2 regions of the Paenibacillus sp. NPDC058367 genome follow, and region 1 is predicted to be linked to the other one. Evidence: predicted binding sites of a transcription regulator. Region 1 holds the regulator's gene; the other holds the start of a gene.
The links. Region 1 encodes LexA, which represses DNA repair genes until DNA is damaged. Its sites were predicted from a motif close to CGAACATATGTTCG; they were not measured.

Region 1 (8,359 bases):
TGTGATATTTACCTCACTCAAATTCAAGAGTGGTAAAGAGTGCAATACATGACTTTTTACACGAACCTTTAGACCCTTGATGTCTTTGCCGTTGAGGTTTTTTATATTTATAGTTCTAGTAAAATGGAATTTATTATAACAGTCACAATTATTCTTATCATCTGACATTATTTTATATTTTTCTTGCAAAGGTATATCTTTCATAGGATAATATGGGTATATTTTCCTATCAAAAGTTGGAAATGGATATTATCTGAGAGGAAGTAGAATATTGAAAACAAAGAAACCTTTTTTTAAAAAATGGTGGTTTTGGCTTATTATTGTTTTTGTTGTAATAGGGGTGATTGGATCACAGGGGAATGATAGTGAACCTACAGTATCAAAATCAGAACCAGCAGTGGCAAAGGTAGATGATACTGCAGCAACAGAGAAACCGGTCGAAACGGAAAAGCCTACCAGCAAGCCTACTGAAGAGCCAAAGGAAACGATGATAACTGAAGTTGGACAAACCATCACAACTAAGAATTTTAAGCTTACAGTTGAGTCTCTGGAAAAGCCTAAGGGAAATGATTATGTACAACCATCAGAGGGTAATGAATTTGTAGAAATCGGAATTATACTTGAGAACATTTCCAGTAAAGATTATATGGTAAGCTCTATGCTAATGTTCAATGCATACCAAGACAGCTTCTCCATAAATGAAGATCTCTTGGCTCATACTTTGGATAGTCAAGTAGGAACAATGGACGGCGCTTTAGCTGCGGGAAAGAAAATTCGTGGCAAACTAGCTTACCAGCTTCCTAAGGATTGGAAAGAACTTGAAATCAATACTGATTTTACGGTTTTAAGTTTTAGTTCAGATGGAGAAATCAAAATCGTTCTTCAAAATAAATAGGATATCTCACATATAAGAGTCTCGCCAATGCTGGCGGGGCTTTTTTTATTGTTAAACCTGATAATCTGCATTTACATAAAGTACCAAACCGATTATATTGAAAGAAAAGCGTAATGGATGAGGGGTGTTATATTTGGCGAAGATTTTTAATGAAAATACAGTTTCATTTAAACAAAAGTTATCTCCGATCCCTGAGTTTGCTTGGCATACGAGTGAGAGGTTAGCTGAAATCGCTAATTCTAAACATCTTGTCTTCGACATAAGATCGCTTGATCCAGATAAGTATTCCTTTCCTTATCATTTTCATAGAAACGCTGAAGAAATATTTGTGATTTTGACGGGAAAAGCGATGTTAAGAACTCCCGAGGGTTTTAGTGAGGTTTCTGAAGGTGATGTACTATTTTTTGAAATAGGACCTGAAGGAGCGCATCAACTTTATAATCATACGGATGCCCCTTGCAAGTATCTTGATCTCCGAACGAACCAGGGCATAGATGTTTGCGAATATCCGGACTCAGGTAAAATCAACATTCTCCCCTATCAAGAAATTTATCAGGCAGATCAACAAGCGGACTATTATAAAGGAGAAGAGCAGGTAAGGGAGAAATGGAACGGAATGGAGGATCACACTTGATTCAAGATCGATGGTTCACAGTCACGAAAATTGATCCAATTACTTATGCAATCAGTGAATATGGACATTGGGAAAAGGTGCACTCTTTTTTGTTGTTAGGGAAAGAACAAGCGGTGTTGATTGATACGGGATTAGGCATCGATAATATAAAAAGAATAACGGATCAGTTAACGGATTTACCTATCGCTGTCATCACTACGCATGTGCATGCAGACCATATAGGCAGTCATGGACAATTTGAGACGATCTATGTTCATAAAGAGGATGAGGATTGGCTGATTAATGGAATACGAGGTTTGTCCCTTGCCCAGATCAGAAAAGATATGAGCCGAGATATTACTCTTCCTGTTCCTGAGACATTTGATCCTAATACGTATACGCCTTATCAAGGGAAACCAACAGCTCTATTGCGAGAGGGAGATGTACTTGACATAGGCGGGCGTAGATTAGAGATTTACCACACGCCGGGTCATTCACCAGGCCATGTCAGCATCTTTGATCATGCGAACGGGTATCTGTTTACAGGGGATTTATTGTATGATGTTACGCCAATTTATGCTTTTTATCCCTCTACTAGTCCGGCAGATTTAGTGGCTTCTTTAGAAAAGATTGCGCAAATTCCAAATGTATCTCAAGTATTCGGCTCTCATAATACTTTGGGTCTAGATCCAGATATTTTGCAAGAGGTAATGAAGGCAGTTCGTGAATTACGTGAACGGGATCTTGTTGCTCATGGTACGGGCATTCACCAATTTAACGGATTTAGTGTGCAATTTTAAAATGAATGTTGGATGCAGCGAAAACGGCCCCCTAAAAGGACCGTTTTTTGTCTTTCCTTAAGGTTTTCAAAATTTCTAATTAGGTAAAGTAAAGTGAAGTAATCAGAGGTGGAAGGGGGGCATTTATTCGGATACGATCGACCTGAAGAATGCATGCAATTGTTGGACTTGGGAGTAGGCTTCTTTGTACTGATTGTCGGATTGTTGAATGGGCAATAAACCTGGCAAGAAGGAGATACTATACACAGGTATTTCATTGCTGTTCATGTATATTTTAAGCGTAAGTTCCTCGATAACATCAGCCTCTTCGTCAACGTTATTAAGCACATTAATATCCGCACTCGAAGCAGTTGATTTGCTGTTTTGTTGTCGTTTAGATACTTTTGAAAGGGTTAGTGCGTTAACAACAATCTCTGATCCCATTATATTGTCGAACGAGTATAGCTTTGCTATTGCTTTTTTGCTTGTTTTCGGATTGCTGGTACCTATTGCTATTTTTTTATAAGGTTCATTAAGGGCGATCAAGTGCGATTGATTGGGCGGAATGAATGTTTTGGTGAATATAATATTAAAAGATGAGGTTGCGTTTAACAGCTTAGAAAGTTCAGAAGAAGTAGATAGTTTTTTTAATTCTATAATAACGGCACTTAGAATTAAGACTCCTCCTACAATGGCAAACATATACATCAAGAAAATCAGCATGTAATCACACCTCCAAAGATTTCAGTAGAGCAAGATTTATTGCTTATTGAAAGATATGCCTGAATTCTCTCTACTAGTATCTGTTAAGAGCGAAAATCGTGGGAATTTAGAAACGACTACTGATTAGAAAAAGAGAAAGCACCCAGAGATCTGCCGATTTTGCGAGCTGAGTGCAAAATTGGGGCAACTGCTGGAGTGCTTTGTTGAGAGCTTTTTAAAATAAATATGTCAAAATCATAAGAAATTGAAGGCTGTGATTTGATCGGTATAAACAATTAGCTGTTTGTATTCGATCGGAGATTCATAGTGAGTATAGGGTCTTACAGAAACATCATTAAGGACTACAAAGTTATAGCTGAAATTTTTATCGGGATGTTCCGCACCTAAATAAGATATGTATTCATCTACAATGACATCATCCATTAGAGATTTTAAGTCAAAAACATCCTCTTTATTGGAGGTGGAAGGGGAGATGGTCCCTTGAATACTGCCGAATGAGGTGAGTAAATTTACTTTTTTTCCACTCGCTTGATCGTTGTTTAACAATAAGCCAGAGAGTTTAACAAGTGCATCGACTTTAAAATCGACGAGGGTTCTAATTTTTGAGTTGTTCAAAACGAGACACTTCCTTTCAATTTGAAATCCTGTTAACATTATTCGACATATAACCACATAATTCCTATTAGGTCATCAAAAATACATAAATACAAACACGCCCCCTCCATTGAACCATGAGTGAGGCGTGTTTATCTTTAGAGATAGATTTAATTCCTGATCGTTACTCGTGTTCCAATCGGAACAATCGCAGCTAGTGCTAACACATCTTCATTGTACATACGAATACAACCGTGGGATACTTCGTGCCCTATGGATGAGGGATCATTATTTCCATGTATCCCATAGTGAGGCTTAGATAGACCCATCCAAAAGACCCCAAATGGACCACCTGGATCGGGTTGTTTGTTAATGATTGTGAATTCACCGAGTGGTGATTGAGTTAACATTTTACCGATTCCGACTGGGAAACCCCTGATCACAATGTCGTTATCAAGAAGATAAAGCATACGCTGCGTCAGATCAACTATAATCCGGTAATTTGGCATTGTGTAACACTCCTTTCTAATTAAGATATGAGGAGGATGCCTAAACGGTTATTCATTAAAAATGGTCATTTTAGCTTATGGGAACAAATGTTCTGTGATTGATAAATGGAGTTTGATAACAATAAAAAAGCTGTTCTGCATTTGCAGAACAGCTTTTAAAAAAATAAAAGAAAGTATATATTTTTACGATATACCCTATCCTTATACTTCTCGTAGAAACGGATACCGTCCTTTAAAGGGCGGTATCCGTTTTCGCTTGGTAGGAGTGCATACTTAGTGGATATCTCGAAATAATCCGATAACTCTGCCGAGAATGGTCACGCGATTAAGGCGAAGAGGCTCGTACGCCGGATTCTCCGGCTGAAGACGTATATGATCACGTTCTTTATAAAAAGTCTTAACGGTTGCTTCATCTTCTTCGGTCATAGCTACAACGATATCTCCGTTATCAGCCGTTTGTTGTTGACGAACAATAACATAGTCGCCATTCATAATCCCAGCTTCGACCATACTGTCACCTTGAACCGATAACATAAATACTTTGTTATCTCCAACATAGTGAGTTGGAAGCGGGAAGTAGTCTTCAATATTCTCAGTAGCAGTGATAGGAACCCCGGCGGTAACCTTACCTACGACAGGAATGCGAGCGACGGTTTGCGCGAAATGATGGACATTCTCGGAATCCTCTTGGCCAAGCAATTCTATCGCACGAGGCTTCGTTGGATCTCGACGGATAAGTCCCTTCTTCTCTAGCCGATCTAAATGACCGTGAACTGTGGAGCTGGAAGCAAGACCAACAGCTTCTCCAATCTCCCGGACGGAAGGAGGATAACCCTTGCTGCGGACTTCGCTACGTATAAATTCCAGGATCGCCAGCTGGCGACTTGAAATCTTTGACATTGGAATCAACCCCATATAGTAATGTTTGGGAAAATTATAACATAGAACTACCGTTCGCACAAACATAAGTTCTAACTATTATAAATATTAATTCGAAAGAGTTAATAAATGGTAGTCTTGTATTGATTGCGTTTCCTTCAACTAAACGATAAGAGTGATTCTTTATATGAAGAATATGGTAAATATTAACCTCTGAAAAAAAGAGAACAATTGTTCTAAAATAGTATTGAACAAAACACATGTTCGTGTTATTATAATTTCAAAAGTAAGAACAAGTGTTTGGAGGATGATATTCATGTTAAAATACAGTACATACCGTAGCATCTACGATAAAGCCCCAGTGGTTGAATCTTTAGGACATAATCCTATTACCCGTTATTCAGCTCAGATTAAAGAGATAACAGAGCTTTTGCTTGAAGGCTTGATGCGTTTGTTCCGAAGAGATTTTGTTATTAAACTGACATTGATCATTGTGCTCGTACTATCAGGACTTACAGTAGTAGGTAATGTATTTGCAGGATCTACTACTTTAATGAAGGATGAGAAGCGCGTAGTGGTTGAACGTGGAGATACACTTTGGAGTATTGCTCTTGAGAATAAACCTTCTGATATGAAAACGGCTGTATATATAGAAGGAATTAAAAAATTCAATGGCATTAAAGGTAGTCAGATTAATGCTGGAGATATTCTCACTTTACCTATATATTAATATTCTAAGAACATAATAAGAGGACATGAAGAGCTTGCAGGGAGTAAACCTTGACAAGCTCTTTTTCTCATGGCAGAGTTAGAATTAATTTATAAGGGGAGGGAAAGTTTTGAATATTGATGAGTTGGTCGCGCGTATTAACGAATTGGCACGCAAACAGAAGAGCGTAGGCCTTAATCAAGAGGAAACGGCGGAACGCGCCAAGCTTCGTGAAATTTATTTGGGGAATATTCGCAATAACTTCCGAGCACAATTGAATACGATTGAATTGGTCGATAATGATGAGCATGAACAAGGTAACAAGGGGCGTAAGCATTAACACCCTGTTCCTTTTCATAGATATTACTGGATGACTAGGGGGAACGCATATGGCCCGTTCTTGGGAAAGAATGGTTCAACGCAACACGCAGCAAATTAATAAGCAAAGAAAGAAACAGGGGAAGGAAACGATTTACGCATCTAAATCTAAATCTCCTGGTAAGAACAGCGAAACCTTTAAAGGCCGTAACATTGCATTTCCAGTAGTGTTATTAGTGCTTGGTACTATGTTTTGGATGATTGGTTCAGTGGACCAGGCCAAAGGTAATGGTATGCTTATGAATTGGCTAGGAGTCGTTTTGTACTACTTACTAGCGGCACTTTTGTTCTTCCGACGTCCGTACTTGAAGGTAGAGAATGCTAGACTATCTACTATAAAATTCAACCGCGAACGGTATCTGCCAGCTTCTGATATTGAGAAAATCATCCTTTCGCGTGGAGCTGTTGTAATTAAGCATAAAGGCAAACGCACGAAATGGATTTTTACCAGACTTATGAATCGTTATGATACACATGCGATGGGGACTCGACTGGAAGCATTCGCAAAAGCTCACCAAATTGAAGTAGTTCACGAATAGAAATTAACCAGCCATGGGAGAGGGAGACCTGTAATGCCAATTTCCGCCGTACTATTTGACCTTGATGATACACTGCTCTGGGATGATCGGAGCGTTAATGAAGCATTTCGTTCTGCATGTGAAGCCGCTGGGGATACGATTGATCCACAAGAACTGGAACTTGCGGTGCGTAAAGAAGCCATTGGACTATATGAATCCTACGAAACGAACCCGTTTACAAAGATGATTGGGATTAATCCGTTTGAAGCACTTTGGGGGAACTTTACTGCAGGTGAACAGCCGGAATTCCGTCAATTGCAGCAGCTTGCACCGGGGTATCGTAAAGAGGCATGGCGTCGTGGTCTTGCAGTACTTGGTGTAGAGGACGAAGCTCTTGCTGAGACATTAGCAGCCAAATTCGCAGCAGAGCGTAGAAATCGACCTTACATCTATGAAGAAACGATTCAGGTGCTTGAAGAACTGAAGGGGAAAGTGAAGCTATTGCTTCTGACTAATGGATGCCCTGCATTGCAACAAGAGAAACTAGATGGCGTACCTGAAATCGTTCCTTTCTTTGATCACATCGTGATTTCTGGAAGCTTCGGAAAAGGAAAGCCGGATAAGGAAATTTTTCTGCATGCCCTAGAACTTTTAGATATTGCACCTGAGCAAGGAGTTATGGTCGGAGATAAGCTTACAACGGATATTCGTGGTGGGCTGGCAACAGGTTTGACTACAGTTTGGATTAATAGAAAAGGCAAACAGCCAGATCCGGAAATTCAGCCGGATTATGAAATCAAACATCTTGGAGAGCTTCTTTCATTAGTCCAATCTTTATAAAATTTCATTCATTTAAGCTTAAAGAAGGCAGTGAGTTCCTAGGTATCTAGGAGACTTGCTGTCTTTTTTATATCTACATCATATTTAATATGATAGATGAGATTTACTAGTATATGATTTAAGTCACAAGAGTTTAGCTGAATTGATGCGAAATACTGAAAAACCAATAATAATGTGTATAATAGATGGAGAATGTATAACATGAATTGGTAGATTCTTAGTAATCAATTCGACTGGGAGGAATCTAAATGAAGATTTCAAGAACAATAGTTCCTTTATTATTAGGTGCAACACTTTTAGTATTGGGAGGATGTTCATCAGACCAAACTAAACATTCTGGCGTACATAATATGAATATGAACATGGACATGTCTATGGAACCTATCAAGGTCGAGTTACATTGGAATCCTGAAGAGGTTGTTGTAAATCAGAAGGTGACCTTTGAAGCAGTGGTGACGCAAGACAACTTGGCAGTAGATGATGCGAAAGAGGTTCTGTTCGAAATTGTGAGTAAAGATGATAGTGAACAGAAAATTGAATTTAAAGGGAAGCTAGTCAGTGATGGAATCTATCAAGCAGAGGGAACACTAACGAAAGAAGGACAATATATTGTTACATCACACGTAACTGCTAGAACTCAGCATTCTATGCCTAATAAAGAACTCTCTGTAAAACCATAATTAAAAGAATAGCAATTCCTATGATTACAGATAATGCAGAGTGGAAAGGAAGGCTTTTCGAAATTCCTTTATTCTGCTAAACTTACTCTAATGTTTTACTGGGGGGACTATACGTTGGCTAAATATACACTTGAGGAAAGCTTACAACAAAGAATATTAATTCTAGATGGTGCAATGGGCACAATGATCCAACAGGTGCCTCTGACAGGTGAGGATTTTGGTGGGGAAGAATTGGACGGCTG
Region 2 (8,359 bases), on a different contig from region 1:
TGGATCGGTTCGGGGATATTCTAGTTGTACAACTCCTTACACTTGGAATGGACAAGCGCCGTACAGAGATTGTTGAAGCACTTGTACAGGTTATGGCACCGCGTGGTATTTATGAACGCAGTGATGTTAGCGTGCGCGAACTGGAAGGGATGGAGCAGACTACAGGTGTGCTGTACGGGGAATGCCCACGTCATGTTACCGTAAGTGAGAATGGCCTTAAGCTGGTAGTAGATATCGAAGAGGGCCAAAAGACAGGCTACTTCTTTGATCAGCGTGAGAATAGAGCATCCATTGCCCCACTCATGAAGGGCTGGGGTGGACGAAGTGGCATTACGCTGCAAGAAATCGAAACAGAAGATGGCTCGTTACAAACTTTGCCGGTAAACAAGAGTGGTAAACACGTAACCTTCCCTTATTGGGATGGTGCTACAGTGCTGGAATGTTTCTCGCACACAGGTAGCTTCACTCTGCATGCTTGCAAGTATGGTGCGAAAAAAGTAACCTGCCTTGACGTTTCAGCTCATGCCATAGAGAGTGCCAAGGTCAATGTGGAGCTGAATGGCTTTAGTGATCGAGTGGACTTTGTAGTGGATGATGCTTTTGCATACCTGCGCAATCAGGTAAAAGGTCTGGAGGAACGTTCGGAGCGGGCGACGATTGCAAGCGGAATGGAATCAACAGTAGCGTCTACAAATGCTAAATCCGGAGGCAAAACAACCAAAACAGATACCTCCAAGCCGATGACAGCAGGTGGAGGTAAAACTTGGGATGTAGTTATCCTAGACCCTCCAGCGTTTGCGAAAACTAAAAGTGCAGTAGCAGGTGCTTGCCGTGGTTACAAGGATATCAATCTACACGGCATGAAGCTGGTGAACGAAGGCGGATATTTGGTTACTGCAAGTTGTTCTTACCACATGCAGCCGGATCTATTCCTTGAGACGATTGCCGACGCAGCTAAAGATGCAGGTAAAGTATTGAGACTTGTGGAATGGCGTGCCGCAGGCAAAGACCATCCGCAGATTCTAGGCGTTAACGAAGGACACTATCTGAAGTTTGCGATTTTTGAAGTGCGGAGTAAGAAATAAGCTGGCTGTTCATATATAGGCAATGGATTTTAATCCGTAAAAGGAGTCTTCGATCGAGGCCTCTTTTTACGGATTTTTTGCTGTGTTCTAAGAAGAGTAGGATTCGGGATTAACAAGGTATGTCCGCTTAGTCCGATAAGTTGCCAAAACAGCACGAAATTCATGAATAGCGACTCCTGAGTCCGAATGTAATCCAGAAAGTATAAGCCGCTGTTTTCCATTACAAGACGGATATTTTATCGGTTATAGGCCGGTAGAATAGTCGAAGAGGTAGGACCAGAAGTTTCAAAAGTGAACACAGGGGTTATCCCTTTCAATATTGTATCTGACTTCATACGATCCAATATTTAACTACTGGCTACTCAGAAAATTGTAAGGTAATATCGCCGTTATTTGTATAAGCAGATAATTTTTTCGAACCATTCTCTTTATTGGCAGGCAAATTGCTTTCTCCTTTTTTTACCTTGCTTAAGATCGCGAAATCATCATATGACCCTAGAATTGAACCGCTAATATTTCCGTTTTTTGTTTCAAGGGTTATAGCCGTCCCTACATTCAATTTGTCCAGTTGGATATTTCCGTTATTTATATTTACTTCCACTGTCCCTAAAAACACGATTGTTGGTAATACAATACTTTCATTTGATGTTTTTAAAGTCAAATTTTTTAAAGTTGCATCAGGTATCGATACCTGAATAGTTCTGGTTACTTGCGAGCCTTTTCCTCCGATATAGTCGTTCCATTCCTTATTACTGTCACTTACCATTGACAGTTCTTTATCGTCAGATAGATCAATCTTGTGAAAATCTTTCTCACTTTCATAGTAAACAATATGAATTTGTTCATCTTTAGATTGGAGGATATTTATTTTTTTGTCCTTTACATCAATTGTTAAGGTATCAATATTTTGGGCAGGTATGGTGTGATTTTTTTCCTCCATGGAAGTGGAGTCGGAGGAACATCCTGCTAATGATATCAATAGTGTCACCAATATGCCTATAGTAGTTAGTAATTTTTTTGCAGTACTTTTCATTATAAAACGCTCCTTCGTTAACTCATTTTTCTTTTAAATATAGCCAGTCCTACGAATGCCAATATTAAGCTGCTATGCAGACAAATTCAGATATACAACAAAGGATAATCCTTTGATACATGATTTAGTTCTTCATATTTGCATTCCTCTCTGGTAATAAATTCATTTTGTATTTCGTTGCGTTTATAAGTCGCATATGTTTTAATCATCATAAACTTTTGTGTTACAAAAAGGTCAAGAGGGTAGATATGAACAACTATTTTACAATTAAGCAAGCAGCAGAGATCGTTGAGATGACCACTGAGACCTTGCGGCACTATGATCGTATTGGATTAGTCAAGCCATGCCATAAAGATGAACTGTCGGGATATCGATACTATTCCGAGCAGGAGCTCGTAAAGCTGCAAACCATTGAACTGCTCAAAGCAATGGATCTTACTTTAATGGATATTAAAGATATTTTGCAGCAGAATGATCTCTCTAAAGTAATTGCATTTCTAAAACAAGCAGAAAAAAGAGCAGACGATAAAATTGCTCGTCTGCAGTATGCAAAATCGAAAATTAAACGTGCCTATCTACATTATGAAAATAAGTTCCACGACGGTTATAGTCAAAGTGAAAATTACTTTGTCAGACACATAGAGGAAAGGGTAATTATGCTTTCGAATAAAATGGAAAGCCCCACACTTAAGAATTTATGGGACTATCACAGACATTTCTATCAACAAATTGAAACGTCTCTGCATTCACAATTTCTGTTTGAAGATATGGCAGGAATGTTCACGACTGAAGGAATAACACGATTATTTGCTGTTTGCTTGAAATATCCGTCTTTAGAGGGGCTGACTGTGCTACCAGAAGGGGACTATCTGTGTGCAATTTGTACCGAAGAGAATAAGAATGCTGTATTACAAAGTTTACTTGAAAGGGCAAAGACGGAATACAATGTGTGTCCAGATTTTGTTCTTCATAACATTATTGTGACTGGAATATTGCAGTGGGATTATCAGATACAACTGTTCATTAAGAAACACTCATGTTAGATTAAATACAAAGGAAAAGGTTTAGGAAAAGAAAAATGTTTGATTGAAAGCCGCTAATTTAGCGGCTTTTTTTGATTAAGGAATCATGTTTCTTGCCCCTGACTGAGGACAAGAACGTTATACTTCGCCGATTAGATAAATATTTAACTATAGTTCAATGTTATCTATTAAGCTAACTGGTAGATTAACGCTATAAGCGAACCCGAATCTCGAACCCTAACTCTACGCTCCAAACAGAAAGCATCGAACGTTGAGCACCGGGTATTAACAAACTAGAAATACTAAACAGCAAGTCACCACAATACGTTAGTTGCTGTTTACTTCGTAGCTTTTTTATTGTAAATCATTAGAAAATACTAGCAAACGCATGTTCTGATTTGTGCAGCTATGTTATACTGAGGGGACGAGGAACGACTGAACTTTTTCATTTGAACATTATCAAACGGTGAGTATTTCACCTTGTTTCATATACATTTTCTCCGCTACGGAAGGAGTCTATCATTTATGTCGGTAACCTTTTTACTAGGCCGCTCTGGTAGTGGCAAGACAACAAAAATATGGGAGTCTATTTCTTCTTCATTAGAGAAGGAGCCTCTTGGCGCGCCGATCATTATTCTTGTACCGGAACAAGGTTCCTTTGGAGCAGAACGGGGGCTTTTGACCGTAGGGAATGTGAAGGGAAGCATTCGGGCGCAGACACTGAGCTTTTCTCGGCTTGCCTATCGAGTGAAACAGGAAACTGGAGGCAGCGCTAGTCTGCCGATCAGTGAAGAAGGTAAAAAGATGTTGATTTACAAAATCATAAGTCGCCGTAAAGAGGAACTGAAATTGTTCGGTGCCTCTGCCGACAGACCGGGTTTTGTGGAACGGTTGAATCAACTGCATACGGAGATGAAGCGTTGCTGCTTGGCTTCCTCTGATTTAGAGGAGCAGTTATCCGCAATGCGAGGCGCTATTGCAAGAAGTCCTATTCTTGAAGGCAAGCTGGATGATTTACAGCTGGTATTCAGCGATTTAGAGAAGGAAATGTCACGCCTCTATATCGACGAAGAGGATCGTTTAGCGGAACTAGCTGAGCATATTCCTGATTCCTCTTACATTCGCGGGGCGGAGATTTGGGTAGATGGGTTCCACGGCTTTACCCCGCAGGAATTCGAAGTGCTTCGAGAATTGATGCAGCAAGCATCGAAGCTGACCGTGTCCCTTACACTTGATCGTTCGTATCCCTATGGAGATCAGTTGAATGAGCTTGAATTGTTTCACCCAACTGCGGTTACTTACATTAAACTGCGTGGAATAGCTGAAGAGCTAGGCATTGATGTGTGGGACGAGCTTCTGAAGCCAGCGGTTCTTCCGCGTTTTGAAGAAAGTCCTGTTCTTGCTCATCTCGAAAGGGGATATGACCGCCGAAAGGTCTGGATGGGTGCAGATGAACTGGCAAATGAAGCGATATCTATAGGCGCAGCAGTTTCTCATAGAGCAGAGGTTGAGGGAGCACTGCGTGAAATGATCAGACTGGCGCGAGATGAAGGTGCAAAATATGGTGAAATGGCCGTATTGATGCGTAATATTGGAGATTACGAGCAACTGATTAAACCGTTGTTCCAAGATTACGGAGTACCTTTTTTTCTGGACCAGAAGGTAAATGAGCTGCACCATCCATTGGTAGAGTTTGTACGCTCCGCATTGGATGTGGTGCGTCGACGCTGGCGCTTCGAGGATGTATTCCGCTGTGTAAAGACAGAGCTTTTGCTACCGCTGGACGGTAGTATTACGCGTGAGGATATGGACGCCTTAGAGAATTATGTGCTGGCTTGTGGGATTCAAGGGTATCGCTGGACGGATGGCCGTTCATGGAAAGGGATTCCTAGCTTGTCGCTGGAAGGCGGCAGACAGATGGATGAAGAACTGCTTGCTACAATGGAGCGATGCCGTGCTAGTATAACGGGTCCTCTATTTGCTTTTGAGCAACGGATACAGAAGAGTAGAAGCGGCCTTGAACTATGTACCGCAGTGTACAAGCTGCTTGATGAGACGGATGTTGCTCGAAAGCTGGAGAAACTTAGTGTCGGTGCTATGGAGAAGGGGCAACCCGAGAAGGCTAGAGAACATAGTCAGCTGTGGGGTGCAGTGCTTGATCTTCTAGATCAGATCGTCGAGATGATGGGCAACGAGAGACTTGGATTTGATGTGTTCACCGGAGTCCTAGAGACAGGACTTGCTGAGCTTAAGATGGGACTTGTTCCTCCCGCGCTCGATCAAGTACTGGTTGGTAACATGGATCGGACTCGACCAACGGGAGTTAAATACGCTTTTTTGCTTGGATTTAATGAAGGTGTTGTGCCTGCGCAGTTTAAGGAGGATGGAATTCTCTCGGAAGGCGAACGCTCTGTACTTGAGAACGCCGGTATGGAGCTTGCTCCTGGTGCTTCTCGTAAACTGCTGGACGAGCGGTTTTTGATCTATAATGCGCTAACGACAGGAAGTCGAAAGCTCTGGATTAGCTACGCCACTGCTGATGATGAGGGTAAGGCGCTCCTTCCCTCTGAGGTAATCCGTCATTTGCATAGAATGTTCCCAAGGGTTCATGAGCACAGCTTGGCAGCACTTCCCCCTGCAGGACTACCAGAAGAAGTCAGAGATTCCATTCACCTCGGTTACATTGGTCATCCAGAACAGAGTCTTCGTGCATTGATTATGCAGCTACGCCAGTGGCGCCAGGGGACGGAGATACCTGAATTATGGTGGGATGTGTATAACTGGTTCGCTGCTGATGATATTCGTAGTCTCGAATTGAAACGTCTGCTCAGTTCATTGTTCTACCGTAACGTGGGAACGAAGCTAAAACGTGGAACAAGCCTTAGATTGTACGGTGGATCGACACTGCGAGGCAGTGTGTCCCGGATGGAGAAGTTTGTTGCTTGCTCCTTCTCCCATTTTGCATCTTACGGACTTAGACTGAAGGAACGCCAGCTATATAAGCTGCAAGCACCTGATATTGGACAACTGTTCCATGCTGCGTTAAGTGACATGGCGGTAAGACTGAAAGAAGAGGGCCGCGGCTGGGGAAGCTTGTCTCCTGAAGAATGTCAGCGTGAGGCAAGTGAGACGGTAGAACGTTTATCGCCGATGCTGCAGGGTGAAATTCTGATGAGCTCTAAACGTTACGGATACATCTCACGCAAGCTAAAAAATATTGTTGGACGTGCTTCTGTAATTCTGGGCGAGCATGCCCGCCGAGGCAGCTTTGAGCCGGTAGGGCTGGAGCTGGATTTTGGACCGGATAAGGAGTTGCCTCCTTTAAGAATTACGCTGCCGAATGGCTGTGTGATGGAGGTTGTTGGACGGATTGACCGTGTAGACATGGCCCGTGGAGAGAATGGAATTCTTCTGCGGGTGATTGATTATAAATCGAGTCAAAAAGACCTCAAGCTGCATGAAGTGTACTATGGATTATCGCTACAGATGCTGACCTATCTGGATGTGCTGCTTACGTACTCGGAGCAATGGCTCGGGCAACCGGCGCTTCCAGCAGGGACACTGTATTTCCACGTACATGACCCACTGTTAACCTCATCTAACGGGATGAACAAGGAACAGGCAGAACAAGAATTGCTGAAACGCTTCAAGATGAAAGGACTGCTTACAGCAGACCGCGAGGTAGTATCCCTGATGGATACGACTTTAGACAAAGGGTATTCTTCTATCGTGCCTGTAGCAGTAAAAGCTGATGGCAGTTTTTATAGTAGTGCTTCTGTAGCTACACCAGAGCAATGGGGACACTTATTATCATCCGTTCGGGGAACGATCTCGGATATCGGGACACGCATTACGGAAGGTGATGTGGCGATTGAGCCATACCGGATTGGGCAAGAGACAGCCTGCACATTCTGTTCCTTTAGACCCGTCTGCCAGTTCGATGAAGCCGTGGAAGGCAATGGCTACAACAATCTGGGTAAGCCAGGGAAGGACGTTATTTGGGATCTGCTGTCCCGCAAAGGAGGAACTACACCGTGAGTATGAAGTCTGAAATAGAAGCGAAACCGGAAGGAAGCATATGGAGTGATGACCAGTGGCGCGCCATCGCTGAGAGCGGTGATGATATCCTCGTTGCCGCGGCGGCAGGTTCCGGTAAGACAGCGGTACTTGTAGAACGGATTATTCGCAAAATCAGCAAGGAAGAGAATGGCTTTAGCGTAGATAGATTGCTGGTAGCTACGTTTACCAAAGCTGCTGCTGCCGAGATGCGCCAGCGGATTAGGGAAGCACTAGATCGGGAGCTTGAGGAGAATGGAGAGAATGACCATTTACGCCGTCAGCTGTCGTTGCTCGGGAAAGCCTCGATTACAACATTACACTCCTTCTGTCTGGAAGTGATCCGGCGTTATTATCAGATTATTCCTATAGATCCTGGTTTCCGTATCCTGAACGAACATGAAGCAGAGATGATGCGGCAGGAGCTGCTTCAAGAGCTGCTGGAGGAAAAATACGGTGAAGTAGGTGAAGATGGCGCGGATAGTGTATTTGTACAGCTTGCTGACTGGTTCAGTGGTGAACGCAGCGATGATGCGGTACATGCGCTCATACAGCGACTGCATGATTATGCCCGCAGCCATCCTTGGCCAGAGCAGTGGCTTCGTGATACCGCAGCTGATTTCTCATTACCAGACACAGATAGCTTAGGTCGAACTCCTTGGGTGCTAAGTATTCTTGAAGAAGCGAAGCTGACCCTTGCGGGTGCAGCCAGTCAGCTTATCCAAGGTCGGGAGATCGCGTTACAGCCGGGTGGTCCGGCGCCTTATGCCGAGAATTTGACGACTGACCTTGAGATGGTAAATGCATTGCAGGAGGCTGTGAATGAACGGCCATGGGCAGAATTATATGATATTTTCATGGAAGTATACTTTGGAAAATTGAAAGCTTGTAAGAAGGATTCGACAGATCCTGGACTGCAGGAAATGGTTAAAGAACTGCGCGATAGTGTGAAGAAGAGTATTTTAGATCTTCAGAAGGCATTGTTTGGCCGTCCTGCAGAAGTTTTTTTGAGAGAACTGAACGAGGCGGCTCCTCTTATGGCAGAGCTTGCTGAGACGGTGATAGCGTTCGGTGAACGTTATCGAATCGAAAAAGCAGGACGGGGTCTCGTCGACTTTAGTGATTTGGAGCATTATTGTCTGCAAATTTTGCGCCATCCAGAT

Region 2: the regulator LexA is predicted to act here: its motif matches at 3,522-3,535, upstream of addB (helicase-exonuclease AddAB subunit AddB).

Annotation. Positions count from the first base shown of each region.
Region 1 is NZ_JBHXIZ010000002.1:778,201-786,559, forward strand. It holds gene ACFWMP_RS14410 (DUF5316 family protein) at 1-5, shown strand, start outside; gene ACFWMP_RS14415 (DUF4352 domain-containing protein) at 272-895, shown strand; gene ACFWMP_RS14420 (cupin domain-containing protein) at 1,029-1,529, shown strand; gene ACFWMP_RS14425 (MBL fold metallo-hydrolase) at 1,502-2,308, shown strand; gene ACFWMP_RS14430 (hypothetical protein) at 2,432-3,010, opposite strand; gene ACFWMP_RS14435 (hypothetical protein) at 3,245-3,625, opposite strand; gene ACFWMP_RS14440 (L,D-transpeptidase) at 3,775-4,113, opposite strand; gene lexA (transcriptional repressor LexA) at 4,387-5,013, opposite strand; gene ACFWMP_RS14450 (LysM peptidoglycan-binding domain-containing protein) at 5,309-5,722, shown strand; gene ACFWMP_RS14455 (DUF896 domain-containing protein) at 5,832-6,041, shown strand; gene ACFWMP_RS14460 (hypothetical protein) at 6,091-6,618, shown strand; gene ACFWMP_RS14465 (HAD family hydrolase) at 6,652-7,437, shown strand; gene ACFWMP_RS14470 (FixH family protein) at 7,686-8,117, shown strand; gene metH (methionine synthase) at 8,292-8,359, shown strand, end outside.
Region 2 is NZ_JBHXIZ010000003.1:720,553-728,911, reverse strand. It holds gene ACFWMP_RS20110 (class I SAM-dependent rRNA methyltransferase) at 1-1,085, shown strand, start outside; gene ACFWMP_RS20105 (DUF4097 family beta strand repeat-containing protein) at 1,444-2,118, opposite strand; gene ACFWMP_RS20100 (MerR family transcriptional regulator) at 2,367-3,161, shown strand; gene addB (helicase-exonuclease AddAB subunit AddB) at 3,666-7,178, shown strand; gene addA (helicase-exonuclease AddAB subunit AddA) at 7,181-8,359, shown strand, end outside.